DNA from 4 places in the Streptomyces sp. NPDC041200 genome. Region 1 is predicted to be linked to each of the others. Evidence: riboswitches for the same ligand, from Rfam matches in the RefSeq annotation. Region 1 holds a riboswitch; each other region holds the start of a gene.
What was found. Region 1 has a riboswitch for cyclic di-AMP ahead of ACZ6CL_RS08945 (C40 family peptidase). Riboswitches for the same ligand answer to the same signal wherever they lie in the genome.
Positions count from the first base shown of each region.

Region 2: linked by a shared signal. The riboswitch ahead of ACZ6CL_RS32295 (transglycosylase family protein) and the one ahead of ACZ6CL_RS08945 (C40 family peptidase) in region 1 are both predicted to bind cyclic di-AMP.
Region 3: linked by a shared signal. The riboswitch ahead of ACZ6CL_RS26255 (M23 family metallopeptidase) and the one ahead of ACZ6CL_RS08945 (C40 family peptidase) in region 1 are both predicted to bind cyclic di-AMP.
Region 4: linked by a shared signal. The riboswitch ahead of ACZ6CL_RS30415 (M23 family metallopeptidase) and the one ahead of ACZ6CL_RS08945 (C40 family peptidase) in region 1 are both predicted to bind cyclic di-AMP.

Region 1 is NZ_JBVIZF010000002.1:818,933-826,428, forward strand. It holds gene ACZ6CL_RS08930 (C40 family peptidase) at 1-342, opposite strand, end outside; gene ACZ6CL_RS08935 (hypothetical protein) at 578-931, shown strand; gene ACZ6CL_RS08940 (L,D-transpeptidase) at 1,122-1,838, shown strand; gene ACZ6CL_RS08945 (C40 family peptidase) at 1,899-3,089, opposite strand; cyclic di-AMP (ydaO/yuaA leader) riboswitch at 3,097-3,274, opposite strand; gene pcrA (DNA helicase PcrA) at 3,458-5,971, shown strand; gene ACZ6CL_RS08955 (M23 family metallopeptidase) at 6,008-7,496, opposite strand, start outside.
Region 2 is NZ_JBVIZF010000022.1:78,492-85,987, reverse strand. It holds gene ACZ6CL_RS32320 (DUF742 domain-containing protein) at 1-279, opposite strand, end outside; gene ACZ6CL_RS32315 (roadblock/LC7 domain-containing protein) at 276-674, opposite strand; gene ACZ6CL_RS32310 (ATP-binding protein) at 671-1,783, opposite strand; gene ACZ6CL_RS32305 (cytochrome P450 family protein) at 2,375-3,655, shown strand; gene ACZ6CL_RS32300 (transglycosylase family protein) at 3,769-4,734, shown strand; cyclic di-AMP (ydaO/yuaA leader) riboswitch at 4,989-5,155, shown strand; gene ACZ6CL_RS32295 (transglycosylase family protein) at 5,162-5,836, shown strand; gene eno (phosphopyruvate hydratase) at 5,951-7,237, shown strand; gene ACZ6CL_RS32285 (FtsB family cell division protein) at 7,357-7,496, shown strand, end outside.
Region 3 is NZ_JBVIZF010000013.1:96,639-104,134, forward strand. It holds gene ACZ6CL_RS26245 (M16 family metallopeptidase) at 1-354, shown strand, start outside; gene ACZ6CL_RS26250 (M16 family metallopeptidase) at 375-1,760, shown strand; cyclic di-AMP (ydaO/yuaA leader) riboswitch at 1,952-2,114, shown strand; gene ACZ6CL_RS26255 (M23 family metallopeptidase) at 2,127-2,918, shown strand; gene ACZ6CL_RS26260 (GntR family transcriptional regulator) at 3,119-3,874, shown strand; gene ACZ6CL_RS26265 (HPr family phosphocarrier protein) at 3,989-4,270, opposite strand; gene ACZ6CL_RS26270 (bifunctional acetate--CoA ligase family protein/GNAT family N-acetyltransferase) at 4,470-7,412, shown strand; gene ACZ6CL_RS26275 (DUF5998 family protein) at 7,474-7,496, shown strand, end outside.
Region 4 is NZ_JBVIZF010000019.1:7,917-15,412, reverse strand. It holds gene ACZ6CL_RS30435 (hypothetical protein) at 166-516, opposite strand; gene ACZ6CL_RS30430 (DUF6227 family protein) at 933-1,703, shown strand; gene ACZ6CL_RS30425 (hypothetical protein) at 1,856-2,215, shown strand; gene ACZ6CL_RS30420 (PP2C family protein-serine/threonine phosphatase) at 2,479-3,741, shown strand; cyclic di-AMP (ydaO/yuaA leader) riboswitch at 4,030-4,159, shown strand; gene ACZ6CL_RS30415 (M23 family metallopeptidase) at 4,171-5,343, shown strand; gene ACZ6CL_RS30410 (aldo/keto reductase) at 5,495-6,442, shown strand; gene ACZ6CL_RS30405 (hypothetical protein) at 6,660-6,926, opposite strand; gene ACZ6CL_RS30400 (hypothetical protein) at 7,187-7,496, opposite strand, start outside.

The sequences.
Region 1 (7,496 bases):
GGCGCCGAGGGCGTTGCGCGCGGTGTTGAGGCGGGCGGTGCGGCGGCCCGCCTCGTCGCGTAACCGGTGGAGCGACCGCTGCGCCTTGTCGGCCGCGGCTCGGGCGCCGTCGTACTTCTCGGTGGCCTCCTCCGCCTCCCGCTGGTACGCGTCGACCTTCGCCTTCGCCTGGGCGGACGTCAGGCGGGGCTCGGCGTGCCCGACGCCCGGGAGGGCGGTCGCGGAGGCGGCGCCCGCGAGGGCGAGGGTCGCGGCGGTCCGGAAGGTGCTGGTCCGGAGGGTGGTGCCGGTGAGCGACGGGCGGTGCCGCTGCTTCGGCTTCGTGGGGGGCTGCGGCGCCACTGCGGCGACTCACCTTTCGTACGGGGAGAGGGGGCTTCCTGGAGGGGAAGCTAGGCCGGTCGGTGGCGCGGCGCGCTGGGATGAACGGAGCTGGACGGATTCGTCCCCCCGGTAGCACCTGCTGATCGCGGGGGCGGCGTGACGAGGGCAGGATCGGGGCGGCTGTGACCGATGTGCCGATCGGGGCGCACCCGGGTGACTGGCGGTGATATGTGCGGCGCTAGTCTCCGGTGCCATGGACGTAGTCATCAATGTGTTCGTCGGCCTGCACATCGTCGGCATCGCCGCGCTGCTGGGCGGCTTTCTCTCCCAGCTCACGGCGATACGCGGGGGCGGCGCGCGGATGACGCCGGGGATGCTGCACGGCGCCCTGACCATGCTGGTCACGGGAGCCGCCCTGGTCGGGCTGAACCAGGCGGACGATCAGACCGTGAACACGGTCAAGATCGGCATCAAGCTGGCGCTGCTGGTCGTGATCCTCGGCCTGGTGTACGTGAAGCGGGACGAGGAGAAGGTGGAGCCCGCGGTGTTCGGCGCGGTCGGCGCGCTGACGACGGTGAACATCTTCATCGCCGTGCTCTGGACCTGATCCTCTGCCTGATCGTCTGCCTGATCGTCCGGACCTCTGGACCTGACAGTCCATCAGTTTGTCTCATGCCGCCGGACCCCCGACCAGGGGGTGCGAAGGGGCGGAATGGGGGAAATCGCACCTGTAAGCGCAACCCGACGCACCCTTCGACTGTCTTACCCGTCAAGGGCAAGCCCGGAGGGAGCGCGCAATGGGGGCAGAGGGAAGATTCGCGGCATGGCGCCGCCGCACGGCGGTCGCGTTGGGCATGGCGGGCATGGTGGTGCCGCTGACCGTCGCACTCGGTGCGGCACCGGCGCAGGCGGCGACGTCGTGCACGGCGGGCACCGGTCCGTATCAGAAGCAGGTGGAGAAGTTCCTCGGTCGTCCCGTCGACGGTCGGCAGTCCTCGGGGGACTGCCGCGCGACGCAGAGGTTCCAGGTCAACCACGGCATCAGCCCGACCATCGGCTACGCGGGCCCCGTCACCTGGGGCGTCATGAAGCTGATCAACGCGCAGAACGCGGCGGGGCGTAACCCCAACGCGGCGCGCAAGTGCCCCACCAACAAGGGCCGCATCGCCTGCGTCGACCTCACCCGCCAGCTCAGCTGGGTGCAGGACGGCTCACGGCTGGTGTTCGGCCCCGTGCCGGTGCGCACCGGACGGGACAAGTACGAGACCCGCACCGGACTGAAGAAGATCTACTGGCGGAACAAGGACCACTGGTCGACGATTTACGACGTGGCCATGCCGTACAGCCAGTTCTTCGACGGAGGCCAGGCCTTCCACTCCATCGCGGGAAGCGTGTGGTCGCCGCCCGGCTCCCACGGCTGCGTCAACATGCGCTCCGGTGACGCGCAGAAGTACTGGAGCCTGTTGCGGAACGGCGACGACGTGTACGTGTACGGGCGCAAGCCGGGCACGTGACCTGGGGCGGTGTGGCTGCCCGATGCGCGGGCGGCCACACCGCTCGCGGCGGCAGAGGGCTTACGCGGGCCGCACGCTCCCGTAGATCGGCATCTCGGTGATCGGCGCCTTCTTCACCACGTCCCCCGGCTTCGGGGCGTGGATCATCATGCCGTCGCCGATGTAGAGCCCGACGTGGCTGATGTCGTCGTAGAAGAAGACGAGATCACCGGGCTTGAGTTCGGAGGTCGAGACGCGCGTACCGGCCTTCACCTGGTCCCACGTGGTGCGCGGCAGCGAGACACCGGCGGCCTTCCAGGCGGCCTGGGTGAGCCCTGAGCAGTCGTAGGAGTTGGGGCCGGTGGCGCCCCAGACGTACGGCTTGCCCAGCTGGGACTCGGCGAAGTCGATCGCCTTGGCGGCCTTGGTGCCGTTCGTGGGGGTGGACGAGCCGGTGCTGGAACCGGAACCGGAGGAGGAATCGGAAGAGGAACCGCCGCTCGATTGCTGTTCCTGCTCCTGCTGCTTCTCCTCGGCCGCCGCCTCCCGCTGCTTTTCGGCCAGCTCGGCGGCCTTGCGCCGCGCCTCCTCGGCCTTCTTCTTCTCGATCGCCGCCAGCCGCGCCTTCTCCTTGGCGGTCAGGCTGGCCAGCAGCCGCCGGGCCTGCGCGAGCTTGTCCTGAACGGACTTCTTCTTGGTCTTCAGCTCTTCCTGGGTCTCGGTCAGCGACGCCAGACTCCGGGCGGCCTCGCTGCGCTGCTTGGCGGCCTTCGCCGCCTGCGTCTGGAAGTCGTCGACGGCCCGCTTCTGTGAACCGGCCATCCGGCTCATCAGATGGGACTGGTCGAAGAGGTCCTGCGGGTCGTTGGAGAACAGCAGGCTCGCGGCGCTCGAGGTCATGCCGCCGTTGCGGTACTGGGCCGCGGCGTAGGTGCCGAGCGTGCGGCGGGCCTCGTTGAGCTTCTCCGTGTTCTCGGCGACATCGTCCAGCAGCCGGTTGACCTTGGTGCGCTGCTGCTCGGAGCGCTCCTTGGCGGCGTTGTAGTGCTGGGTGGCGGATTCCGCCTGGTGGTAGAGCGAGTCCACCTTCTCCTTGACCGCCTCGATCGACTGCGTGGCGCCGGGCTTCGGGTCACCGGGGGCGGCGTTCGCGGTCTGGGAGAGGAGGGTGACGGAGGCGAGGGCGGCGGTGGTGAATCCGACGGCCGTGCGGCGCCCGGTGGACGAGGCGTAGGTGGGTATTCGGGTCCGCGGCTTGCGGTGCGACGCCAAGGGAGGCGCTCCTTCCGTGGACCGCCTACCGGGTTAGCTGTCGGGTTCGGGCGGTACGGAAGGTTGCCCTACGGCCTCTGTGGAGGGACGACGTGTCGTACGCGTCGTACCGCCGCTCGGGCCGATTCACCCCGGTGTTGCGTTGTTGGGTCCCCGGCTCCGGGCGCTTTGGGCGTGGCCGGACTCGGCGGAGGCCGCCCGGGCCGACGCGGTTCGCCGACGGGTGTACGGGCTGCCTGAGGGAGGACCGTAGCCAACTCGTGGGGCTCCTGTGAAGGCTGTTGGCCGATATGCCCGAAACCGTTTCGTGACATCCCTACGCGGTCCATGCGTAGGCTGTCAGTGTGGCGCCCTAGACTCGGTGAGCGATGAGCAGCCTCTTTGACGACAGCTTCCTGGCGAACCTCGGGCCTCCGGACGAGGAGCCCCCGCCGCCCGAGGATTCCGCACACCCGGGCCCGGCCGGTGGTTCCGGTGACCCCGGTGATTCCGGCGGCGAAGAGGTGCCGCACCACCTCTTCACGGGCGCTTTCGACGCTCCGGTGCCGAGCGGCCCCAGAGAGGCGTACTACCGGGACGGCGCGCCCCGCCCCGCCATCGACCCGGCGGCGCTGCTGGAGGGGCTGAACGAGCAGCAGCGGGCCGCCGTGGAGCACACCGGCTCGCCGCTGCTGATCGTCGCGGGGGCCGGGTCCGGCAAGACCCGGGTGCTCACCCACCGCATCGCGTATCTGCTCGGCACCCGCCATGTGCACCCCGGCCAGATCCTCGCCATCACCTTCACCAACAAGGCCGCGGGCGAGATGAAGGAGCGGGTCGAGGAGCTGGTCGGCCCGCGCGCGAACGCCATGTGGGTGATGACGTTCCACAGCGCGTGCGTGCGCATCCTGCGCCGCGAGTCGAAGAAGCTGGGCTTCACCTCATCGTTCTCGATCTACGACGCCGCCGACTCGAAGCGGCTGATGGCGCTGGTGTGCCGGGATCTCGACCTCGACCCGAAGAAGTTCCCGCCGAAGTCGTTCAGCGCCAAGATCTCCAACCTGAAGAACGAGCTGATCGACGAGGAGACCTTCGCCGGTCAGGCGGCGGACGGTTTCGAGAAGACGCTCGCCGAGGCGTACGCGATGTACCAGTCGCGGCTGCGCGAGGCCAACGCCCTCGACTTCGACGACATCATCATGACCACGGTCAACCTGCTCCAGGCGTTCCCCGACGTCTCCGAGCACTACCGCCGGCGCTTCCGGCACGTCATGGTCGACGAGTACCAGGACACCAACCACGCTCAGTACACGCTGGTGCGCGAGCTGGTCGGCACGGACACGGACGAGATGGAGGCCGGGGAACTGTGCGTCGTCGGCGACGCCGACCAGTCGATCTACGCGTTCCGGGGCGCCACGATCCGTAACATCCTCCAGTTCGAGGAGGACTATCCCAGCGCGCGGACGATCCTGCTGGAGCAGAACTACCGCTCCACCCAGACCATCCTGAGCGCGGCCAACGCCGTCATCGAGCGCAACGAGAACCGCCGCCCGAAGAACCTGTGGACCGAGGCGGGCACCGGCGCCACCATCACCGGCTACGTCGCCGACACCGAGCACGACGAGGCCCAGTTCGTCGCCGACGAGATCGACCGGCTGACGGACGCGGGGGACGCCCGGGCCGGGGATGTCGCGGTCTTCTACCGCACCAACGCCCAGTCCCGTGTCTTCGAGGAAATCTTCATCCGGGTCGGCCTGCCGTACAAGGTCGTCGGCGGCGTCCGCTTCTACGAGCGCAAGGAGGTCCGCGACGTCCTCGCGTACCTGCGCGTGCTGGCCAACCCCGAGGACGCCGTACCGCTGCGCCGCATCATGAACGTGCCCAAGCGCGGCATCGGCGACCGTGCCGAAGCGATGATCGACGCGCTCGCGTCGCGCGAGAAGATCACCTTCCCGCAGGCGCTGCGCCGCGTCGACGAGGCGTACGGCATGGCCGCCCGCTCGGCGAACGCGGTCAAGCGGTTCAACACGCTCATGGAGGAGCTGCGGACCATCGTGGAGTCGGGTGCGGGCCCGGCGACCGTCCTGGAGGCCGTGCTGGAGCGCACCGGCTATCTGGCGGAGCTGCAGGCGTCCACCGACCCGCAGGACGAGACCCGCATCGAGAACCTCCAGGAGCTGGCGTCCGTGGCCCTGGAGTTCGAGCAGGACCGGGGCGAGGAGAACCCCGGCACGCTCGCGGAGTTCCTGGAGCAGGTCGCGCTCGTCGCCGACTCCGACCAGATCCCGGACGAGGACGAGGAGGGCGCCGGGGTCATCACGCTGATGACGCTGCACACGGCCAAGGGGCTGGAGTTCCCGGTGGTCTTCCTCAGCGGCATGGAGGACGGGGTCTTCCCGCACATGCGCGCGCTCGGCCAGACCAAGGAGCTGGAGGAGGAGCGGCGGCTGGCGTACGTGGGGATCACGCGCGCCCGCGAGCGGCTGTATCTGTCCCGGTCGACGATGCGCAGCGCGTGGGGCCAGCCCGCGTACAACCCGCCGTCCCGCTTCCTGGAGGAGATCCCCGACCAGTACGTGCGGTGGCGGCGCACCGGGCCCGCGACTCCGTCGGCGACGATGGGCGCGATGTCGGGCGGCGGGACCATGTCGGGCGGCGGGGCGGGGCTGTCGTCGTCGCGTTCGCGGGGCGGGTCCTCCGCGTCCGGTTTCGCGACGCGGCGGGCGAAGGACCGCCCGGTGGTCTCCCTCACCATCGGGGACCGGGTGACGCACGACTCGTTCGGGCTCGGCACGGTGGTGTCGGTGAAGGGCACCGGGGACAACGCGGAGGCGACGATCGACTTCGGCGGCGAGAAGCCGAAGCGGCTGCTGCTGCGGTACGCGCCGGTCGAAAAGCTCTGAGCGTCCTGGTCCTGGGGTGGGGGCCGTGGGGGCCGGTCAGTTGGGGTCGAGGCCGTGGCTCTGCAGCCACGGCTGCGGGTCCACGGCCGCCCCGCCGCCCGGGTGCACCTCGAAGTGCAGATGCGGGCCGGTGGAGTTGCCGGAGCTGCCCGAGTAGGCCATGACGTCCCCGGCCTTGACGGTCCCGGAGCGGATCTTGGTGCTGCTGAGGTGGCAGTACCAGGTCTCCGTGCCGTCAGGAGCGGTCAATATGACCATGTTGCCGTAGGCGTCGTTCCACTGGGTCCGTACGGTGCCGTCGGTCGCCGCCATGACCGGCGTGCCCTGGCTGACCGGGAAGTCGATCCCGGTGTGCAGGGACATCCAGTTGATGCCCGCCTGGCCGTAGCCCGCGCTCAGCCCGTGCTGCGCCACCGGCAGTGCGAACTTCGGCCGCATCGCTTCCTTGCGCGCCGCCTCCGCGGCCTTGCGCTTCTTCTCGGCCTCCTGGCGCTCCTTGAGGTCGATCCGCTCCTGGGTACGGCTGGCGCGCTCCCGGAAGTCGTTGACGCCGTCGTCGACCCCGGCGAGCCGGGTGTCCATCTCGCTGTTGGCGACGGAGGCCTTGACGGGCTGTACGTCGGGGGCCGCGGCCTGGGTGGTCGTGTCGTCCTTCTTGTCGCTGGAGATGCCGCTCACGGAAGCGGCGGCCACGGCGGTGACGCCGAGCGCGCAGACGGACGGGACGGCGACGGTGAGGAGTGCGGAGCGCTTGGGGCGGGCGGGCGCGCTGCGGCGGCGGGCGCGGCTGCCGGAACGGGTGGCGGTGGCGGTGGCGGCTGCGGGCGGCGGCGTGATGTCGGCGACGGGCTCGGGGGCCGGGTCGGGTTCGGGTTCCGGCTCGGCCACGGCTTCGAAGACGGCGGTCTGCTGTGGCTCGTCGTATGGCTGCTCGTCGTACGGCTGGTCGTCGTACCGCAGCTCGTTGTACTGGAGCCCGTCGTGCTCGTTGTACTGGGGCTCGCTGTACTGCGATTCGTCGACCGTGGCGTAGGCCGAGGTATCCCAGAACTGGGTATGCCCGGTGTCGACGCCGGAGGTGTCGTACGCGGCGTTCTGACTGATGACGTCGTACGCGCCCGTGTCGTAGTGGCCCGAATCGGCCTGTCCCGTATCGAACTGCCCGGTATCGAACTGCCCCGTGGCGTCGTAGGTGCCCGTATCCCACTGATGCGATTGATGCGACTGGGTGTCCCAGGCGCCGACGTCCCAGTGGCCGCCGGTGTCGTCCTGCCGCTGGGTGGGGACGTCGGTGGGCAGGTGATAGCCGGAGGCGGCCCACATCGCGCCGGTGTCGTAAGCGCCCGTGTCGTACGCGCCGGTGTCGTAGGCGCCCGTGTCATACGCACCGGTGTCATGCACGCCGGTGTCGTAGGCCCCGGTGTCGTACGGGGTGCCGCCGCTCCACTGGGTCGCGTCGTACTGGCCGCTGTGCCCGCCGTGCGGGTCGCCCTGGCCGTCCCCGTAGCTGCCAGGGAGCGAGCCG
Region 2 (7,496 bases), on a different contig from region 1:
GTAGCCGTCCGACGACAGGTCGGACAGCAGGACCTTGACGATGCCGATCGGGAGCCCCATGTGGCCCGCGATCTCGGCGACCGAGAGGTAGCCCCCTGAACACAGGTCCAGCAGGCTCCGTTTCTCCGGGTCGAGCGTCGGGGCACGTCTCTGTTCGGAGGCGGTGACCAGGGTGATCAGGTTGAACTGATCGCTGTCCGGGAGCCCGCGGCCGTTGGTGATGACGTACGGTCGCACTAATCCGGCGGACTCGGGCTCCTGCTCCTCTGGCGCGGTCATGCCTGAACGCCCGTTTCGCGGGGTGGCGTGGTCAGCGCCTTGCCGAGCTGACCGACGAGCTGCTGCATACGGAAGGTGATGTCGGCCATGTCGACATCGGGCGCGGAGGAGACCGCCAGGTACGCGCCCTCACCGGCCGATATGAGGAAGACCCAGCCGCCGTCGAACTCGACCAGCGTCTGACGCCAGTTCATGTGGGGGTCGCCGCAGAAGCCGGCCATCGTGCGGCTCAGCGACTGGATGCCGCTCATCGCGGCGGCGACGGTGTCGGCCTCGTCTTTCCTGACCTCTTGAGATCGGGCCATCAGCAGACCGTCGGCGGAAACCAGGATCGCGTGACGCGCACCGGGTACTTCCAGGGCGCTGTCAAGCATCCATGACAGGTCGTTGTTCACTGAGGATCATGCCCTTCCCTGTTCGGGTTTGCGGAGCGACCGGACTGTGTGCCGCGCTGGAAGGCGCCCATGATCGAAGCGGTTTCCTCGCTCGTCCGGGCGGGGGCGTTCGCCGCGTCGGAACGCGGCACGATGGAGATGGAGCCCTTGCGGCGGCGTTTGGGCAGTCCGCCCGCGGTGGAATCGTCGCTCTCCTCGGGGGCGGCCGCCGGTGACGTACGGGGTGCGGGCTGTTGTTCCGGTTCGGGCATGTTGGTCAGAAGGTCCTCGGGAAGCAGCACAACCGCGCGCACACCACCGTAGGGAGAGGCCGAATCGACGGAGACGGTAAAGCCATAGCGGGAAGCGAGCACGCCGATCACGGCGAAGCCGAACTGCGGCGGATTGCCCAGGCCCGTGACACCCGCCGCGCGCGTGGCGGAGAGGAGTTCGTCGGCCCGGTTCTTCTCTTCCTCGTTCATACCGACGCCGGCGTCGTCGATGATGATGCAGACGCCCTTGGGGACGGTGCGGATGGTGATGTCGATCGGCGAATCCGGGGCGGAGTAGCTGGTCGCGTTGTCCAGCAGCTCGGCCAGCGCCAGCGCGACCGGTTCGACAGCCCGGCTGACCAGGGCGAAGTTGCTCTGCGAGCGGATCTCGACGCGCGTGTAGTGGCGGATGCGGCCCTTGGCGCTGCGCACCACGTCGTAGACGGAGGCGACGGCGCGCTGACGGCCCAGCCAGCCGTCACACAGAACGGCGATCGACTGCGCACGGCGGCCGAACTGCGAGTTCATGTGGTCGATCTCCAGGAGGTCCTGGAGAATGTGGTGCTCGCCGTAGCGGTCCTGCAGCTTCGTGATCGCCAGCTGCTGCTCGTTGGCGAGACCCTGGAGCGTCCGCATAGCGGACTTCAATGCGCTCTTGGTGGCTTCCTCGGAGCGTATCTGAGCGTCCTGAACCGCCGCCGCGTAGTTGTTTTCGAGATCAGCGGTGCGGTTCTCAAGTTCCGCCTTCTCGGTACTGAGCTTCGCTCTCGCTTTTCGCCCGCGGATAATGGCGGTTGCGGCGAGAGGCGCGCCAGCGATCAGGGCCCAGAGCGCAGGATCCTGTATGTAATGCGTCATAAGACTCTCTTTAAACGACTAGACCGCCAGGGACTGAAGGGTGGGTGCGTGAGAAGAATCCGGGTGTTATGGAGAAGCGGCGGTAAGTCAGCTCCCGTACGGCACCCGAGGGAACGGGGCGCACCGCACTGGCCCTGCCGTGGGCTGCGCACAGGCAGGGGTGCGCCGGCACGGCTCCATATGCCCAACTGGCGGCATAGTGCTCCTCAGAGTGGTAACCCTCTCGGCTGATTTACCGGATCGCCGTGTGTCTTACGGGCCCTTGGCTCGCCTGGCAAGCGCGGTGATCGTATCACCAGGGGCAGGTGGCCCCGTGCATGTGCCGGAGTCTCATTCAACCACCTGACGCTGTTTCAGCCACCCCTGCATTTTGCCTCATTGGGCGACGTCAGCGCATGCGCCGGAGGCCTGGGCGGAGTGCGCCGCAGGTCACTCAGGGCGAGGGTCACAGCCATCAGATTTCGGGCAATCGCCGCGCGCTGTGAGCGCATCGTGGAGGGTGTGTGGAGATGGTCGTCGAATTGCATCGACATTAATTGGCTTTACTTGCGCGTTATGGATTTACTTCCGATAAGCGGCGTATCGGAATCCATGAGCGGCGGCCGGTATCGTCGGGGCGTGCCCGATCAGCCTTGTCCTACCCCCGCTCCCACCCTCTTCACCTGGGAGTTCGCCACCGATCCCTACCCCGCGTACGCCTGGCTACGCGAGCACGCCCCCGTGCATCGGACCACGCTCCCCAGCGGGGTCGAGGCCTGGCTGGTGACCCGGTACGCCGACGCCCGGCAGACCCTGGCCGACGCCCGGCTGTCGAAGAACCCCCAGCGGCACAGTGAGTCCGCTCACGCCCGGGGCAAAGTGGGCATCCCGGGCGAGCAGCGCGCGGATCTGATGACACATCTGCTCAATATCGATCCTCCGGACCACACCCGGCTGCGGCGGCTGGTCTCCAAGGCGTTCACCCCGCGCCGCGTCGCCGCGTTCGCCCCTCGGGTGCGCGAGCTGACCGACGGCCTCATCGACGCCTTCGCGGACCGGGGAGAGGCGGACCTCATCCACGAGTTCGCCTTTCCTCTCCCCATCTACGCGATCTGCGATCTGCTCGGCGTCCCGCGCGAGGACCAGGACGACTTCCGGGACTGGGCCGCGACGATGATCCGGCACGGCGGCGGCCCGCGCGGCGGTGTGGCCCGCGCGGTGAAGCGGATCCGCGCGTATCTGGCCGAGTTGATCCACCGGAAGCGTGCCGCGCTCGGCGACGACCTCATCTCCGATCTGATCCGGGCCAGCGACCACGGCGACCACCTCACCGAGAACGAGGCCGCGGCGATGGCCTTCATCCTCTTGTTCGCCGGGTTCGAGACGACCGTCAATCTCATCGGCAACGGCCTCTACGCGCTGCTGCGCAACCCCGACCAGCGCGCCCGGCTCCAGCAACACCTGGAAGAAGCAGAAGAAGGGGACGAGGGGCTGCTCGCCACCGGGGTCGAGGAACTGCTGCGCTACGACGGCCCGGTGGAGATGGCCACCTGGCGGTTCGCCACCGAGCCGGTCACCATCGGCGGGCAGCACATCGGCGAGGGGGAACCGGTCCTGGTGGTGCTCGCCGCCGCCGACCGCGACCCCGAGCGCTTCCCCGGCCCGGACACCCTCGACCTCGCCCGCACCGACAACCAGCACCTCGGCTACGGCCACGGCATCCACTACTGCCTGGGCGCCCCGCTGGCCCGCCTGGAGGCGCAGACCGCCCTCGCCACCCTGCTCCGCCGCATCCCCGGCCTCCGGCTCGGCGCGGAGCCGGACGAACTGCGCTGGCGCGGCGGACTCATCATGCGCGGGCTGCGCACCCTCCCGGTGACCTGGGAAAAGTGACATCCGGTCAGCCGCGTGACCGTGGCGTGACCTGGGATACACCGGCTTGTGATGATCGTGTGGCGTCGCTATGTTCAACCGACAAACGAGCCCCCACACGAGAGGCGATTCGCATGCTTTCCGGGAACGGACGTCACCGCCGCCCCCGCCAGGCTCCGGCCATCGTCATCGCGGCGGGGGTGACCGGTGCGAGCATCGCCATCCCGCTCTTCGGAGCGACCGGCGCCCAGGCCGCCCCCGCCTCCACGTGGGACCAGGTCGCCGAGTGCGAGAGCGCCGGGATGTGGAGCGCCAACGAGGGCAACGGCTTCTACGGCGGTCTTCAGCTGACCCTCGACATGTGGAAGAAGTACGGAGGCACGAGCTACGCCCCGCGCCCCGACCTCGCCAGCCGCTCCCAGCAGATATCCGTCGCCGAGTCGATCCTCGGCGACCGCGGCCCCGACGCGTGGCCCAGCTGCGCGCTGAACGCCGGGCTGAGCGACGGCGACGACGCCCCGGACGTGAACCCGGGCAGTACGGCACCTCCGCCCCGGCAGGACGCCCAGCGCGGCGACTCGGAGGGCTCGGGCGACTCGGACGGGCGGGGCGGCGACTCGTCCGGCAAGGCGCCCGGCGCGACGGACACGCCCCGCGCGTCGCACACCCCCGGCTCGCCGGACGCGTCCGGCGGGCCGGAGCGGCCGGAGCAGTCCGAAGGCTCCGCCTCCGCCTCGCCCGACGGGCCGGACGACGACGCGCCCTCCCCGTCCCCCTCGTCCAGCACCTCCGACCCCTCGCCGACCCCCTCCGCCACCGAGAGCGGCTCCGGGGGCTCCTCGGGGAAGCACCGGGGCGACCGGGACCGGGATGAGCGGCCGAGCGGCCATGCCTCGCGTGGCGGTACCGACCGCGCCGAAAACCCCTCGGATGGCGGCTACACAGTGCGTCCGGGTGACAACCTTTCAGCAATCGCCGAAAAGCAGGAGTTGGGCGCCGACTGGCGTCGGCTCTACGCGTCCAACGAGAACCTCATCGGAACCGACCCGGATCTCATTCTCCCTGGTCAGCGACTTGACCTCACCATCAAGGGCCGGTAGTTCGGGGTGATTTGCCCGATCTGGCTCCGGTGAGACATACCTCTCGTCACATTTTCCGGCCCGTCCGTCCTGTCCGGTCTCTCCGCACCCGGCCCCACCTGCGCCGATGTGGGTCGGGTGAGATCGATAACCGCCCTCTTCGCTGCGATAAGGGTGTTTGAACGTTTCCCGGACGTGTGTTTAACGTCTTTCCGCTCGCCACAACGAGCACCGTCGACCGTCACGCCGAGTCCTGCCGGCGGTCGTCCGGTACCGACGCGCCAGCGCCGAAGGCAGGAGCGGGGGACCCAAGGTAAGTGCCGGGAGGCCAGCGGAATCGGCCGAACGGCTAGGGGTGAAGCAGGGTGCGGTCCCCGCACCCAGCCGGGCAACTCACGCCCGAACCCGACAGCTCACCTCGTAGGCGTCGGTGAGGAAACGAACGAACATGTCCAATGCTCAGGGCAAGCACCGTCGTCCGTCCAAGGCCACTCGCATCACCGCGCTCGTCGGCCTCGCCGGAGCCGCCGTGGCCACCCCGCTCATCGGTGCGACGTCCGCCTCTGCCGCCACCAGCTCCCAGTGGGACCAGGTCGCGCAGTGCGAGTCCGGCGGCAACTGGTCGATCAACACCGGCAACGGTTACTACGGCGGCCTGCAGTTCTCCTCCTCCACCTGGGCCGCCTACGGCGGTACCGCCTTCGCTCCCACCGCAGACAAGGCCGGTAAGGCCCAGCAGATCCAGGTAGCCGAGAAGGTCCTCGCGAGCCAGGGCAAGGGCGCCTGGCCGGTCTGTGGCAAGGGCCTGACCTCCGGCGGCGCCCCGGCCGCCCCGGCTCCGTCCGCGCCGCAGCAGAGCCAGTCCGACTCCGCGCAGCCGGCCCCGTCCGCCAAGCCGAAGGCCGCGCCGCGCAGCGCGCCCGAGCACGCCGCGCGCGACCAGGCCCGCGGCCCGATCAAGAAGGGCGACGGCGAGTACAAGGTCAAGGCCGGTGACACCCTTGGCAAGATCGCCAAGACGGAGGACGTCAAGGGCGGCTGGAAGAAGCTCTTCGAGCTGAACAAGAACGTCGTCCAGAAGGCCGACCTGATCTTCCCCGGCCAGCAGCTGCACCTGAGCTGAGCAGCCACACCGTAGTCAACGAGCCCCGGCCGGGTGCGCCGCCCCCACGGTGCACCCCGCCGGGGCTTCGGTGCGGTTAGGCTCATGCTGCTACCGAAGACCCATACGAAGGAGATCCTCGTGCCGTCCATCGACGTCGTCGTAGCTCGCGAGATCCTCGACTCGCGAGGCAACCCCACGGTCGAGGTCGAGGTCGGCCTCGACGACGGCAGCACCGGCCGTGCCGCCGTCCCGTCCGGCGCCTCCACCGGCGCCTTCGAGGCCCTCGAACTCCGTGACGGCGACAAGAACCGCTATGGCGGCAAGGGCGTGGAGAAGGCCGTCCTCGCCGTCATCGAGCAGATCGGCCCCGAGCTGGTCGGGTATGACGCCACCGAGCAGCGCCTGATCGACCAGGCGATGTTCGACCTGGACGCCACCCCGGACAAGTCCTCGCTCGGCGCCAACGCCATCCTGGGCGTCTCCCTTGCCGTGGCACACGCCGCCTCCGAGGCGTCCGACCTGCCCCTCTTCCGTTACCTCGGCGGTCCGAACGCGCATCTGCTGCCGGTCCCGATGATGAACATCCTCAACGGCGGTTCGCACGCCGACTCCAATGTGGACATCCAGGAGTTCATGATCGCGCCGGTCGGCGCGGAGTCCTTCTCCGAGGCCCTGCGCTGGGGCGCCGAGGTCTACCACACCCTCAAGGGCGTGCTGAAGGAGCGAGGCCTGTCCACCGGCCTCGGCGACGAGGGCGGCTTCGCGCCGAACCTCGACTCCAACCGGGACGCCCTGGACCTGATCGTCGAGGCCATCAAGAAGGCCGGCTACCAGCCCGGCCAGGACATCGCGCTCGCGCTCGACGTCGCCGCCTCCGAGTTCCACAAGGACGGCGTCTACCAGTTCGAGGGCAAGGCCCGCACCGCGTCCGAGATGACCGCGTACTACGCCGAGCTGGTCGACGCGTACCCGCTGGTCTCCATCGAGGACCCGCTGAACGAGGAGGACTGGGACGGCTGGAAGACGATCACCGAGCAGCTCGGTGACAAGGTCCAGCTGGTCGGTGACGACCTGTTCGTCACCAACCCCGAGCGGCTGGCCCGCGGCATCGAGAGCGACACCGCGAACGCCCTGCTGGTCAAGGTCAACCAGATCGGCTCGCTGACCGAGACCCTCGACGCCGTCGAGCTGGCCCAGCGCAGCGGCTTCAAGTGCATGATGTCGCACCGCTCCGGTGAGACCGAGGACGTCACCATCGCCGACCTGGCCGTCGCCACCAACTGCGGCCAGATCAAGACCGGCGCCCCGGCCCGCTCCGAGCGGGTGGCCAAGTACAACCAGCTGCTGCGCATCGAGGAGATCCTGGACGACGCCGCGGTGTACGCGGGCCGCTCCGCCTTCCCGCGCTTCAAGGGCTGACCCCGCTCTCCAGCGGGCACGTCTGACGCCTGTCCCCGGCCGCGGTCCCGTACCGTGGCCGGGGACGGCGCCCGCTGAAGCGGGCACTGCTCAAGCGAAGTCATCTCCGGGGAGGCGACGTGCCGGCGGATCGGTTCTCCACCGCGACCAGACTCAAGGCGCTCGGCGAACACGCCGCCGCCCGGGTCTACCGTGCCCGGATCAAGCGCCGCCGCAGCCGGCTCACCGGCCGGGCCGCCCTCCTCGCCCTGGTCGTCTG
Region 3 (7,496 bases), on a different contig from region 1:
GTCGACGAGGAGCTGGCCCGCTTCGCCGAGGAGGGTCCGACCCCTCAGGAGATGGAGCGCGCCCAGGCGCAGATCGAGCGCGAGTGGCTGGACCGGCTGGCCACCGTCGGCGGCCGCGCCGACGAGCTGTGCCGGTTCGCCGTGCTCTTCGGCGACCCGCAGCTGGCCCTGACCGCCGTGGGCCGGGTGCTGGACATCACCGCCGAGGAGGTGCGGGCCGTGGCCGCGGCGCGGCTGCGCCCCGACAACCGCGCCGTGCTGGTCTACGAGCCCGTCCAGGGCGCCGACGACGCCGACCAGGCCGATGCCGCAGAAGCCGCCGACACCGACGCAGAAGGGGAGGCGGCCCAGTGAGCGACGCCGTCACCGCCACCATGACCTTCCACCCGCAGCCGCAGGGTGGCGCCCCCAAGCCGTGGGCCTTCCCGGCGCCCGAGCGCGGTGAGCTGGCCAACGGGCTGACCGTGCTGCGCTGCCACCGCCCCGGCCAGCAGGTCGTCGCGGTGGAGATCAACCTGGACGCCCCGCTGGACACCGAGCCGGCCGGTCTGGAGGGCGTCGCCACGATCATGTCGCGCGCCCTGTCCGAGGGCACCGACAAGCACACCGCCGAGGAGTTCGCCGCCGAGCTGGAGCGTTGCGGCGCCACCCTGGACGCCCACGCGGACCACCCCGGCGTCCGGGTCTCCCTGGAGGTGCCGGTTTCCCGGCTGCCCAAGGCGCTCGGTCTGCTCGCCGACGCCCTGCGCGCCCCCGCCTTCCCCGACGGCGAGATCGAGCGGCTGGTGCGCAACCGGCTGGACGAGATCCCGCACGAGCTGGCCAACCCGGCCCGCCGCGCCTCGATGGCCCTGGCCAAGGAGCTGTTCCCGACCGAGTCGCGGATGTCCCGGCCGCGCCAGGGCACCGAGGAGACCATCGAGGGCATCGACGCCGCGGCGGTGCGGGCCTTCTACGAGGCGCATGTCCGGCCGTCCACCGCGACCGCGGTCATCGTCGGTGACCTGGCCGGGGTCGACCTCGACCAGGCGCTCGCCGACACCCTGGGCGCCTGGACCGGCGGCCCCGCCCCGCAGCGGTCGGTCCCGCCGGTCATCGCCGACGACACCGGCCGTGTGGTGATCGTCGACCGGCCCGGCGCGGTCCAGACCCAGCTGCTCCTCGGGCGCGTCGGCGCCGACCGCCACGACCGCGTCTGGCCCGCCCAGGTGCTGGGCACCTACTGCCTGGGCGGCACCCTGACCTCCCGGCTGGACCGGGTGCTGCGCGAGGAGAAGGGCTACACCTACGGGGTGCGCGCCTTCGGCCAGGTGCTGCGCTCGACGCCGCCCTCGCCGGCCGGCGGCGGCTCGGCGGGCGCCTCGCTGCTGGCGATCAGCGGTTCGGTGGCCACCGAGGTCACCGGCCCGGCTCTGGAGGACCTGTGGACGGTGCTGCGGACGTTGAAGGAGGAGGGGCTGACGGACGCCGAGCGCGATGTCGCCGTGCAGAACCTCGTCGGCGTCGCCCCGCTCAAGTACGAGACGGCCGCCGCCGTCGCGGGCACCCTCGCCGACCAGGTCGAGCAGCACCTGCCGGACGACTTCCAGGCGCAGCTGTACGCACGGCTCGCCGACGCGGGGACGGTGGAGGCGACCGCGGCGGTCGTGAGCGCCTTCCCGGCCGACCGGCTGGTGACGGTGCTCGTGGGTGACGCCTCCCGGATCGAGGAGCCGGTGAAGGCGCTCGGCATCGGAGAGGTGACCGTCATCGCCGGCTGAGGCCGCTCAACGCACCACCCCCACAAGGACCCTGGCGTCAAGTGAGACGCCGGGGTCCTCCCATATGTCCGATTCGCGGGGCGTTTGGTTTGTGGCGAGAACAACAAAAACCCGTAACCGTTTGGTGATCGAAACACGGCCCGTCTAGCGTCAGTGCGGCTGTTCGCCGGATACCGCCGCACCCGCGGCACGGACAGCCATCGCCGAGTCCCATGGTGCGAGTGCCAGGGGAGCCGGGGACCCAAACGTCCCTGGGGTGAATCGGACGCCTTCCCCGGCCGGGGGAGGGGCCCGTAGGAGACCTTCCTGCTCCGAACCCGTCAGCTAACCCGGTAGGCGAGAGGAAGGAAAGGAGTGCGCCACACCATGGCGTTCACCCGTGCCGCCGGGAAGCACCGACGTCCCAGCCAGACCGCCGTCCGCACCGGCGCGAACATCGCTGGCATCACCACGGTCGCCTCGGGCGTCGTAGCCGGGATCGCCGGCCCCGCCCTCGCCGCGACCGGCGAGGCGTCTGCCCAGGACACCGGTCTCCGCCAGGCGATGGTGATGGGCGACGGTCTCTCCGACCAGATCGACGCGCAGGCCCAGTCCCAGGAGAGCGCCGCCGAGGCCGCCGCCGCCAAGGCGAAGGCCGAGGCCGTGGCCCGCCAGGAGGCCGCTCGGAAGGCCGAGGCCGCCGCGAAGAAGGCCAAGGCGGAGCGCGATGCCAAGGAGCGCGCCGCGCGTGAGGCCGAGCGCAAGCGCCTCAACACGTTCGTCTCGCCGGTCGACGGTTCCTCCGTCTCCACCGGTTACGCGGCGTCCAGCGGCCTGTGGTCCTCCGGCAGTCACACCGGGATCGACTTCCAGGCCTCCACGGGCACCGAGGTGCAGTCGGTGGGCTCCGGCGAGGTCGTCGAGGCGGGCTGGGGCGGCGCCTACGGCAACAATGTCGTCATCAAGATGAACGACGGCACCTACACCCAGTACGGCCACCTCTCGTCGGTCGGCGTCTCGGTCGGCGAGAAGGTCACCCCCGGCCAGCAGATCGGCCTGTCCGGCGCCACCGGCAACGTCACCGGCCCGCACCTGCACTTCGAGGCCCGTACCACCGCGGAGTACGGCTCGGACATGGACCCGCTGTCGTACCTGCGCTCGCACGGCGTCAACCTCTGACCCGTCGCCCACTCTTGTCGAAAGGCCCCGTCCGCTCCGGACGGGGCCTTCGGCGTGATGCGCCGCTGTGACCAAAAAATATCCCTGAATTTCCTTCGCCCATCGGAAATCCCGGCAGCTTCGAATAGAGTCGCTGAACGCGCGTCAAGCGGATGCGTTTCGCGGGGTTGAGGCGGAGGTTCGATAATGCGGGACCGGAAATGAGCGGGGATACGGCCGCACTCCAGGGCGGTCGCCGGATTTCGGCGCATGCGGTGTGCGCGGCGATCCGTGACGACATCATCTCCGGTGCCTATCCGCCCGGCAGCCGCCTGGCCGAGGAGCTGCTGGCCCGGCGCTACGGGGTCTCCCGGGTGCCCGTCCGCGAGGCGCTGCGCACCCTGGAGTCCGAGGGCTTCGTCACGACCAGGCGGCATGCGGGCGCGTGCGTCGCGCAGCCGTCCGAGAAGGAGGCGGCCGACCTCCTGGACATCCGGGCGCTGCTGGAGCCGCTGGGTGCCGCCAAGGCCGCCCAGCGCCGCACCGAGGGGCATCTGAAGGTGCTGCGCGGTCTGGTCCGGCTCGGCCAGGAGCGGGCCCAGCGCGGTCGGCTGGGCGAGCTGCGCTCGCTGGGCGACTGGTTCCACGAGACGCTCGCCCAGGCGTCCGGCAGCCCGAGCCTGTCGGGTCTGCTGGTGCAGCTGCGGCGCAAGACGGCGTGGGTGTACGCGGTGGATCCGGCCCGGCAGGCCGCGCAGGCCGTACCGGGCTCTGCGGGGGACCTGTCGGTGCGCGCCGTCGAGGCCTGGGCGGAGCACGGGGCGATCGTGGACGCGGTCGCGCGCGGTGACGCCGAGCGGGCGCGGGCGCTCGCCGCCGCGCACACCGAGCGTTCGCTGTCCGAATTCCGGCTGCGAAACGCGGCCCAGGTGAGGACTTCGAAACACTCCGTAAACACGGCGAGCGGTCGGAATTAACAGCCGCCCGGTAAAGCGCTCAAGGGAATTCCGTCTCCGGAAAAACAACGGGGCCGCGGTGACCCGTAATGGTTCACCGCGGCCCCGCCGCGCCGAAATGCGATTCGGACGGAATCAGACGGTCTCCGGAAGCTCCTCGAGACCCTCGGCCACCAGCTTCGCCAGGCGGTCGAGCGCCGCCTCCGCGTCGTCGGCCTCGGAGGTGAGCACGACCTCGTCGCCGCCCTGAGCGCCCAGGCCGAGCACGGCGAGCATGGAAGCGGCGTTGACCGGGGTGCCGCCCGCCTTGGCGATCGTGATGGGGACGCCGGCGGCGGTCGCCGCACGGACGAAGATCGACGCCGGGCGGGCGTGCAGGCCCTCGGCCCAGCCGATGTTGACGCGGCGCTCAGCCATGGTGTTGCCCTTCAGATCTGCGGGTGCTGTTGTCTAGACCAGATCATACGGTGTCCGGTCTCGCCCGGGTCGGGCCCGAGTGGGTCCGGTCATGTCCGAACAGGTCCGATACGGACTTTCCCTCGACACCCCCCGTTCACGCAAGGGTGTCCGTCATGCGGACCCTTCCGTCCCGGTCCTCAGCCCGTACCCTGTCCCCATGCCGAGCCCATCGGATCACCACGCGTACCCCACCCACTGGGAGGCGGACGTGGTGCTCAGGGACGGGGGCACCGCGCAGATCCGCCCCATCACCCCCGATGACGCGCAGCGCCTGGTCAGCTTCTACGAACGCGTCTCGGACGAGTCGAAGTACTACCGCTTCTTCGCGCCCTACCCCCGGCTCTCCGACCGGGACGTCCACCGCTTCACCCACCACGACTATGTCGACCGGGTCGGCCTCGCGGCCATCGTCGGCGACGAGTTCATCGCCACCGTCCGCTACGACCGCATCGACGAGAACGGCCTGCCCGCCCATCTCCCGCCGCCCTCCGAGGGTGACACCGGTCGCGCTCCCGCCGACGAGGCCGAGGTCGCCTTCCTGGTCCAGGACGCCCACCATGGCCGCGGCGTGGCCTCCGCCCTCCTCGAACACATCGGCGCCGTCGCCCGTGAGCGCGGCATCCGCCGCTTCGCCGCCGAGGTGCTGCCCGCCAACACCAAGATGATCAAGGTGTTCACGGACGCCGGTTACACCCAGAAGCGCAGCTTCGACGACGGTGTCGTCCGCCTCGAATTCGACCTCGAACCCACCGACCGCTCCCTGGCCGTCATGCGCGCCCGCGAACAGCGCGCCGAGGCCCGCTCCGTGCAGCGGCTGCTCACCCCCGGCTCCGTCGCCGTCATCGGAACCGGCCGGGCCCCCGGCGGAGTCGGCCGTACCGTGCTGCGCAACCTCCTCGACGGCGGCTTCACCGGGCGGGTCCACGCCGTCAACCACGCCTTCCCCGAGGACTGGACACGGCTGGACCCCGAGGGCGTACCGGCCCACCGCTCCCTGCGCGAGGTCGAGGGACCGGTCGACCTGGCCGTCGTCGCCGTGCCCGCCGCGCAGGTGCCCGCCGTCGTCGCCGACTGCGGCGAACACGGCGTCCAGGGGCTCGTCGTCCTCTCCGCCGGATACGCCGAGAGCGGCCCCGAGGGCCGCGACCGCCAGCGCGACCTGGTCCGCCAGGCCCGCACCTACGGCATGCGCGTCATCGGCCCCAACGCCTTCGGCATCATCAACACCGCCGAGGGCGTGCGGCTGAACGCCTCCCTCTCGCCCCGGCTGCCGGTCCCCGGCCGCATCGGGCTGTTCACCCAGTCCGGCGCGATCGGCATCGCCCTGCTCTCCGGGCTGCACCGGCGCGGCGCCGGACTCACCCGGCCCACCGGCGCCGAGGGGACGGCGGGTCTCGCGGGCCTCGCGGGCATGGTCGGTCTGGCAGGCCTCTCTTCGTTCCTGTCCACCGGGAACCGCGCCGACGTCTCCGGCAACGACCTCCTCCAGTACTGGTACGAGGACCCGCAGACCGATGTCGCCCTCATGTACCTCGAATCCATCGGCAACCCCCGCAAGTTCACCCGGCTCGCCCGCCGCACCGCCGCCGTCAAGCCCGTCGTGGTCGTCAAGGGCGCACGGCACAGCGGCAGCGCCCCCACCGGGCACGCCGTGCCCACCACCCGCATCCCCGACGCCACCGTCTCCGACCTGCTGCGCCAGGCGGGCGTGCTGCGCGTGGACACCGTCACCCAGCTGGCCGACGCCGGGGTGCTGCTCGCCTCACAGCCGCTCCCGGACGGGCCGCGCGTCGCCATCCTCGGCAACTCCGAATCCCTCGGCCTGCTCACCTACGACGCCTGCCTCACCGAGGGGCTGAGCCCGCTGCCGCCCCGCGATCTGACCACGGCCGCCGCCCCCGAGGACTTCCACCGTGCCCTGACCGGGGCGCTCGGCGACGACGCGTGCGACGCGGTCGTGGTCACCGCTATCCCCTGGGTCGGTGACGCCCGCGCCGCGGACCTGGCCGCGGCCGTCCGTACGGCGGCCGCCGAGGCGCCCGGGCACGGCGCGGCCAAGCCGGTGGCGGTGGTCCACCTGGAGATCCCCGGCCTCGCGGAGGCCCTCGCGGGCGCCGCTGACCCGGCCTCGGAGCCCGACGCCGCACCACCGCCCGAGGCCCGCCGGATCCCGGCCTACCCGGCCGCCGAGCGCGCGGTGCGGGCGCTCGCCGAGGCCGTGCGGTACGCGCGCTGGCGGCGGGAGGCCGGGGAGCCCGGCCGGGTGCCGGAGTACGACGACATCGACGAGGCCGGGGCCGCCGCCGACATCGAGGTGCTGCTGGCCCCGCCCGAGGGAGCCCCGCCCGGGGGAATCCCGCGCCAGGACATCCCACCGCCCGAGGCCCCCGCGCCGGACGGGCCCGGCGGCACCGGCACCGAGCTGTCCGCCGCCGACACCCAGCGCCTGCTGGCCCGCTACGGCGTCAGCGTGCTGCCCGCGCTGCCCGCGACCGACCCCGGCACCGCCGTACGGGCCGCCGGGCGGCTCGGCTATCCGGTCGCGCTGAAGCCCACCGCCCCGCATCTGCGCCACCGCACCGACCTGGGCGGGGTACGGCTCGACCTCGGCGGCGAGACGGAACTGCGCCGCGCCCACGCCGAACTGACCGCCCATCTCGGCCCCGCCGAGGAGTTGGGCCTGGTCGTTCAGCGGATGGCGCCGCGCGGCGTCGACACCGTCGTCCGGGCCGCGATAGACCCCGGCGCCGGAGCCGTGCTCTCCTTCGGGCTCGCCGGTGCCCCGTCCGAACTGCTGGGCGACACCGCCCACCGGCTCGTCCCCGCCACCGACCGGGACGCGGCCGAGCTGATCCGGTCCATCCGGACCGCCCCGCTCCTCTTCGGCTGGCGGGGTTCCAAACCGGTGGACACCGCGGCCCTCGAAGAGCTGCTGCTGAGGGTGTCGCGGCTGGTGGACGACCATCCCGAGGTGGTCGCCGTCGATCTGGAGCCGGTGGTCGTCGCCCAGCGCGGCCTCTCCGTGCTCGGCGCGTCCGCGCGGCTGGCGCCGCCGCCCGTGCGCACCGATCTCGGCCCCCGCCATCTGCCCGCCTACTGACGGCTCCGGACCGGAGCGGGCATGGGAGCCGGTGTCGGCGCCGCCCCGTAGGATGGTGTCCATGGCGAAGACCGGTACGACGAC
Region 4 (7,496 bases), on a different contig from region 1:
GACGCCGACCAGCTGAGGCTCCCCGGAACGCCATCGCCGTACCCGAATGGCGCAGTAAACACATCGTGGGTCAATGTCCATTCATGCGGCGGCGGCCCTGGAAGAGTGCTTCCAGGGCCGCCGTTTCCACAGGAACACCGTGGGGTGTTCAGCGACGCGGAGACGTCACGGGGTGTCGTCGACCGCGATGTTGGTGCAGTTGCTGCCGATGTTGATCTCGCCCGTCGGGGCCAGCGCGGCGGCGGTGGTGATCGGGCCGGTCGCGGTGTCGCAGTCGTTGCTCTGGTAGACCGCACCGGAGTTGGTGAAGTTGATGCAGTCGGAGCCGAGGTTGAAGTCGCCCGACGGAGCGGCCACGGCGCCGGTGATGATGGCGCTGGTGGCGGTGTCACACGCGTTGGTCTGAATGGCGCCCAGGTCGGAGCCGTAGTTGTGCGCGCTAGCGGCGCCAGCGCCGACGAAGACCAGAGCGCCGGCCGCTGCGGTCAGGAAGGCTGCCTTCTTGCCGATGTTCACTTAATCCTCCGTGTGGTTATTCCGCGGATTCACGGACGCCTGACTCAACGAAGGCATTCAGGAAAGGCACTGGGTGAGGACTTCGTTTCACTCGTCTGGCATAGGGCGTCCCTCATATGACAGGCATTCAGGGGCGTGAGGCGTGCCGCCTTTTCGGGAAATCCGAAAAGGCCGGAGTGAAGTGTGCGGCGGCTCTGTCCCGGCCTGCCGGTGGCCCGTCGATGGCGGCCAGGTATCCGGAATATGACATTCCGACTTGTTCGGTCCGTCGAACAAGTGATACATCCTGGCTCCATGACGCAGGAGTGAGTGAGGCGCAAGTCCGACCGGCTGCTTCGCGGAACCACAGGCGCGGCGCGTGTTCACGCCGCTACGCTAAGTGTGCGAGGCGGTCACCCGGGGGCGGGAGGAGAGACGTGGGGCACTCAGGAGCGGGGGGAACCCCCGCCGAGCTGATGGACGGGCTGCTGGCCCGTGCGCAGAACGGCTTCGAGATCGGCGAGGCGGTGCTGAAGCGGGCGCGGAGCGCCCTGATGCACCAGTCCGAGCTGCGTTCCTGCCGGCAGTGCAACGAGCCGTCAGGTCCGCGTGGCTATACGACGTACCGGCATGTCTTCCTGCTGCCCGACGGCAGCAGCCTGCTGCTGTGGGAGCTGGAGCACAACACCGGCCCGGAGGAGCACCCGCTCTTCGAGCTGTACGCGGACGAGGGCGCCCTCGCGCTCGCCGAGGGCCGCGTCCACCGCTGCATCGGCGGTGCCCGCTGGGAAGAGCTGGACGGGTTACCGCTGTGGCTGCCGGACCAACTGCTCCAGGCTGCCGAGCCCCCGGGCGTCCAGCGCGCGTACGTGGCCGACAACTCGGCCGACCACGCCCGCCGCGTCCTGCGCCGCGCGGAGAACCCCGACCGGCCGGGGGAGGAGACCGAGCGGCTGCTGATGACCGCCTTCGCCCATGACATCGCCCTCGCCCCCAAGCCGCGCCGCCGCTCCGGCGGCCCCGACGCCACCTGGTGCCGCTTCTACGAACACGCCTTCCTGCTCGCGGGCGGGGACGAGATCGTGCTGTGGGAGCTGGAGCACAACCTGACCCGGGACGGGCGGCTGGTGTGCGAGGTCTACCTCGACGAGGTGTCGGCGGAGCTGGCGGCCGACCGCCACGCCCGCGCCCTTGGCGTCGATCTCTGACGGCGTCGATCCCTGACGCGCTGGCTTCCGAATAGTCCGACAGTGGGCCCATCGGGTGAAGTGCGTGCGCGCCTCCCCGGTGTCGCGGATGTCCTTTCGTTGAATCGCAATGTGTGGTTTTCCGCGGATTCAGCTCTTCTGGAGGAAATCTCGTGAACATCGGCAAGAAGGTTGCTGTCCTGACCGTGGCGGCAGGCGCCCTGGTCCTGGGGAGTGCGGCTGGAGCGTCCGCCCACGGTTACGGTGGCGGGGGCTTCGACCCCTTCGGGACGATCCAGACCAACGCGTGCGACACCGCGACCAGCGCCATCATCCAGGGCGCCGTGGCCGCTCCGGCGGGCGATCTCAACATCGCCTCCGACTGCATCAACTTCACCAACGGCACTGCGGCCGTCCAGAGCAACGACTGCGACACCGCCACCGGTCCGATCACCGGCGCCGCCGCGCTCGCCCCGACGGGTGACATCAACATCGGCAGCAAGTGCTCCAACATCGCCCTCGGCACCCCCTGAAGCGACGAACACCAAGGTGGCGGCCACGGCCGCGGCTGACCGAGCCCCGGCGAACGCCACGGCTCACCCTGCGGCCCCGGATGCACGCCATCCGGGGCCGCAGGGCACCCGGGGGCCGTCAACCCCCGCACAACCACGCCCCGTCCGCGAAGCACTTCTGACGCACCCACATGGCCGCCATCGACTCGCACGGCGGCCCGGCACCCGGAAGTCTGATGGACGGGGCCACGAACCAGGGAAAGCGAGACAGGCCGGTGGCGCGGGTGCGAGGGAGCAGGGCTCGTCCGGGCGCCCGTACGCCCGCCGCCCCCGATTCCTCGGGCACGGCCCCCGGTCTCATCACGGCCGAGGAGGCCGTCCGGGCCTCGCCGGGGCGCCAGCTGGCCCCGTGGACCCCCGCCCTCCTCCTGCTCGGCGGCGTCGCCTTCGACCTCGCCGCCCCGGCCCCGTACACCGCGTCCCCCTTCTTCGCCGCGGCCCCGCTGGTCGCCGCCTCCCTCTTCCCGCTGCGGCAGACCATCGTCACGACGGTCCTCGCCCTCACCGCCGTCTGCCTGCTGGCGGAGCTGCACGGCGTACGGGACCCGACCCAGGCCGCGACCGAGATCGCCACCGTGGCCACCGTCGCCCTGCTCGCGCTCGTGATCAACCGCGTCGTCCGCCGCGGCGACCGGCGGCTGGCCTCGGCGCGCGGCATCGCGGAGGCGGCGCAGCGGGCCGTGCTGCCCGTACCGCCCGCCCGTATCGCCGGGCTGGACGTCGCGGCGCGCTATGTGGCGGCCGAGCGGTACGCCGCGATCGGCGGCGACCTGTACGCGGTCCAGGACACCCCGCACGGGGTACGGCTGATCGTCGGGGACGTCCGCGGCAAGGGGCTGCAGGCGGTGGAGGTCGTCGCGGTCCTCATCGGCGCGTTCCGGGAGGCGGCCGAGCAGGAGGCCACGCTGGAGGGGCTGGCGGGACGGCTGGAGCGGGCGTTGCGGCGCGAGGGCGCCCGGCGGGCCGAGCTGGAGGCGTTCGAGGGGTTCACCACCGCCGTCCTCGGCGAGATCCCGCGCGGCGACTCCACCCTCCGCCTCATCAACCGCGGCCACCCCGCGCCGCTGCTGCTGCCCGGCGACGGTGAGGTGCGCCCACTGCAGCCGGAGACGCCCGCGCTGCCGCTGGGGATGGGCGAACTGGGCGCGTGGCCCGACCGGGTGACGGAGCTGCGGTTTCCGGAGGACGCCACGCTGCTGCTGTTCACGGACGGGGTGACCGAGGCCCGCGACCGGCACGGCACCTTCTACGTCCCCGAGGAGCGGCTGCGCGGCCGCCGCTTCACCGGACCGGGCGGCATGCTCGACGCGCTGGTGGAGGATGTCGCGCTGCACTCGGGCGGGGAGACCTCGGACGACATGGCACTGCTCGCGGTGCGGCGCCCGCCCGGCCTGAACGGAACGGCGCCGAACGGAACGGCGCCGAACGGAACGGCGCCGAACGGAACGACACCCCCCGCTCCGGACACGGACCGTAGCCAACCGTGACGCGCGCGCATAACGATTGACACACGATCAGCCCGCCGGAGGTTTTTGCCATCCCTTTTCAAGTGGGGTGAAACGCCCCCATCTGTCCTTCCTTGGTTACTAAGTTCATGCCAAAGCTGCGCGAATTCTTCAGAAGAGCTTGGAATCATGTCGCGCTCTCTATTAACGTTCGATAACGCAGCGCGGTCGGCACAGCCGTCGCAGAGGCGGCACCGTGCGCCGTCGCCGAATCCCGTTACGTGCAGCGACAGCACCACCTTGAGCACCACGCACCACCACGCACCACGGCAGCAACAGTCGCGGCACCAGGGAACCGGGGAACCACCACCTTGGGGTGAATCGGGTCGAACCTGACCCGTAGGAGACCTTCCTGCTCCGAACCCGTCAGCTAACCCGGTAGGCGAGAGGGAAGGAAAGGAGTGCGCCCCGGTGGCGTCCAACAGGTCCGTACTGGACGAAGCTCCGTACCGCTCGTCCGGTACCGGCATCGGCACCGCGACCGCGTACGGAGTCGGCTTCGACGCCGGAGCCGGCGCCCGCCCCGCAGTCGGCCTCGGTGCCGAACCAGATGAGCCGTCCGCAGGCAAGGAAGCCGTCTGGGACGAGTGGAACCCCACCGAGGAGTCCATCGCTCCGCTGCGCGGCAGGCACCGCGTCGTCAAGCCGCGCGGCGGCACCATGGCCCGCAGCAGTGCCGTGCTCGGCGTCGGCGTCATCGCGGCGGTCGGCGCGGGCGGCATGGCGAGCGCCAAGGACCGGCCGAACCCACCGATCTCCATGCCGGACCTCGCCCACGTCGCCGACGAGGTCAAGGCCCAGCTGCCCGCCGCCAAGGACCTGCCCGGCATCGGCTCCCTGATGGCCGACGACCAGGACTCCGCCCAGCCCGCCGCGGCCACCCTCGCCACGAGCGGTACCGACTCGGGCGAGGCGCTGCGCACCCGTATCCTCCAGCAGGCCGAGAGCCAGCAGACCGCGGCGGACGACGACCGGCGCGAGGCCGCGGCGCGCGCCGCCGCGAAGGCCGCCGCCGACGACGCCGCGAAGGCCGCGGCCAAGGCCCGCGACCTGGCGGAGCAGAAGAAGGCCGAGGCCGCCGCCAAGAAGAAGGCCGCCGAGGCCGCCGAGGCGAAGGAAGAGGCCGAGAAGAAGGCCGCCGCGGCCAAGGCCGCCGACGCCCCCGCCAAGTCCTCCACTTCCACCTCCGCCGGGTTCACCCTCCCCGTCGCCTCGTACACCCTGACCGCGGGCTTCGGCCAGGCCGGCGACATCTGGTCCGCCGACCACACCGGCCAGGACTTCGCCGCCCCGACCGGCACCCCGGTCAAGGCGGTGAGCGGCGGCACCATCACCCAGGCGGGCTGGGCCGGTTCGTACGGCTACCGCATCGTGCTCAAGCTCGATGACGGCACCGAGATCTGGTACTGCCACCTGTCGTCCATGGTCGTCACCTCGGGCAAGGTGTCCTCGGGCGAGACCATCGGCCGCGTCGGCGCCACCGGCAACGTCACGGGCCCCCACCTCCACCTGGAGGTACGGCCGGGCGGCGGCTCCCCGATCGCCCCGCTGACCTGGCTGCGCGACCACGGGCTGAACCCGTGACTCCCTGATCCGGCCGTCGCCGCCGCGACGGCCCCTCGTTCCGGCGGCTCTGGCGCTCTCTCCCCCCTTGACGCCAGGGCCGCCGGTCCGTCTTACCGCCGCCCCGCCGCCACCGGAATACACGGGCCCGTCGGAGACGCTGTATGTATGTATGACTGAGACGACCCGCAAGAACATCGGCAGCCTGTCCGTCTTCCCGCTCTCCCTGGGCGGAAATGTCTTCGGCTGGACGGCCGACGAGGCCGAGTCCTTCGAGGTGCTCGACGCGTACGCGGCGGCGGGCGGCAACTTCATCGACACCGCCGACGTCTACTCCGCCTGGGCGCCCGGCAACCAGGGCGGCGAGTCCGAGACGGTCCTCGGCAAGTGGTTCGCCTCCCGCGGCAACCGCGACGACATCGTCCTCGCCACCAAGGTCGGCGCCGGCGTCCCGGAGCCCCGCGGACTCTCCTCCTCCGCCATCAAGTCCGGCCTGGACGAGTCCCTCCAGCGCCTGGGCACCGACTACGTCGACCTCTACTACACCCACTACGACGACACGTCGGTGGAGGTGGAGGAGATCATCTCCACCCTCGACGAGCTGGTGAAGGCGGGCAAGATCCGCGAGATCGCCGCCTCCAACATCTCCGCCGAGCGCCTCGAGGCCTCCCTCGACTTCTCAGCCCGGGAGAACCTGGCCCGCTACGTCGCCCTCCAGCCCCACTACAACCTGGTCTCGCGCGACACCTTCGAGGGCGAGCTGGCCGACGTCGCCTCCCGCCACGGCCTGGCGACGCTCCCGTACTACGCGCTGGCGTCCGGCTTCCTCACCGGCAAGTACCGCCCCGGCACCACGGTCGACAGCGCCCGCTCCACGGGCGCCGCCCAGCACCTGGAGACCGAGCGCGGCCAGAAGGTCCTCGCCGCCCTCGACGACGTGGCCGCCAACCACAACGCCGACCACGCCACCGTCGCCCTGGCCTGGCTCGCTGCCCAGCCGACCGTGGTCGCCCCCATAGCCAGCGCCCGCGTCCCGGCCCAACTCCCGGCCCTGCTGGCCTCGGCGGACCTCCAGCTCACCCAGCCGGAACTGGACCTGCTGACGTCCGCCTCGGACTGACCCCGACCCGCGCGGCACCGGGACGACAATCCGCCGTCCCGGCCGCCCGGGCCTCTACCCCCCCGGCGCCGATCCGCCAACACCCACCAAGCATGGGCAGCCTGACGGGTCGGGTGCGCTGGGAGTCCCGGGGCGACATGCACGGCGCGTTTCTCCCACTCGCTCAGTTCATGATCGTCGCCCGGAGACTCCCAGCTCTTTTACTCCTTAAGCCACCTCAGGCGCCATCGGTGGTGTTGAAGCAGCTGACACTGATGATGATGGTGTTGTTGGCGACCGGGGAGTCGTCCCCGACGTTCCCGGTGGTGACGTCACCGTTGGTGAAGCTGATGTCGCCGGTCTGGACGCTGCAGGTCTGGACGTTGGCGGGGGGAGGCGGAACGTCGTGGTCCGTGCCACCGTGGGCGGCCGCGGTGCCGGTCCCGAGGAGCACCAGGCTGCCGGCGGTCGCGGCCAGGAAGGCCGCCTTCTTCGCGATCTGCATGATTCCTCCATATGAAGCGCAGTCGGATGTCGACTGTCACCTCAGATTTAAGAGAGAAAATCATAAAAAATGCGGATGAAGGCGCCGGAATTGACCCACACAGCCCAAGGACTGTCCGTCGGTCACCTCCAATGGCGCAGTGACGCGCCCGCCGTGCTGCGGTGCCGAAGGCAGTCACGGGCCGACGGATCAGTCGAAGCAGATGCCCACTGAGTACGCCGTGATCGTGGACGGGTAGTGCATCTCCGCGCCGCCGCCCGTCAGCGCGTATCCGGACACCCGTACGCCCCGCGCCGATCGGCCAGCACCCACGAAGCGGCGGCAACCGCACCGGCGACCCCGAAGACGGACGGCCACGCCCCGACCTTCCTCGCCAACGGATGCGACCCGGCGAACGCGGCCACGTACAAACCGCTGAGCGCGGCAGCCGTCCCGTTCCCCGCCTTCTCCCGCCACCCCTTGGCGGCCACGGCCCCGGCCGCCGCCAGCGCGACCCCACCGAGCGGCCGCTTCCTGGTCCACCGGGCGACCCCGTACCCCCCGATCAACCCACCCGCGGCCACGACGCCC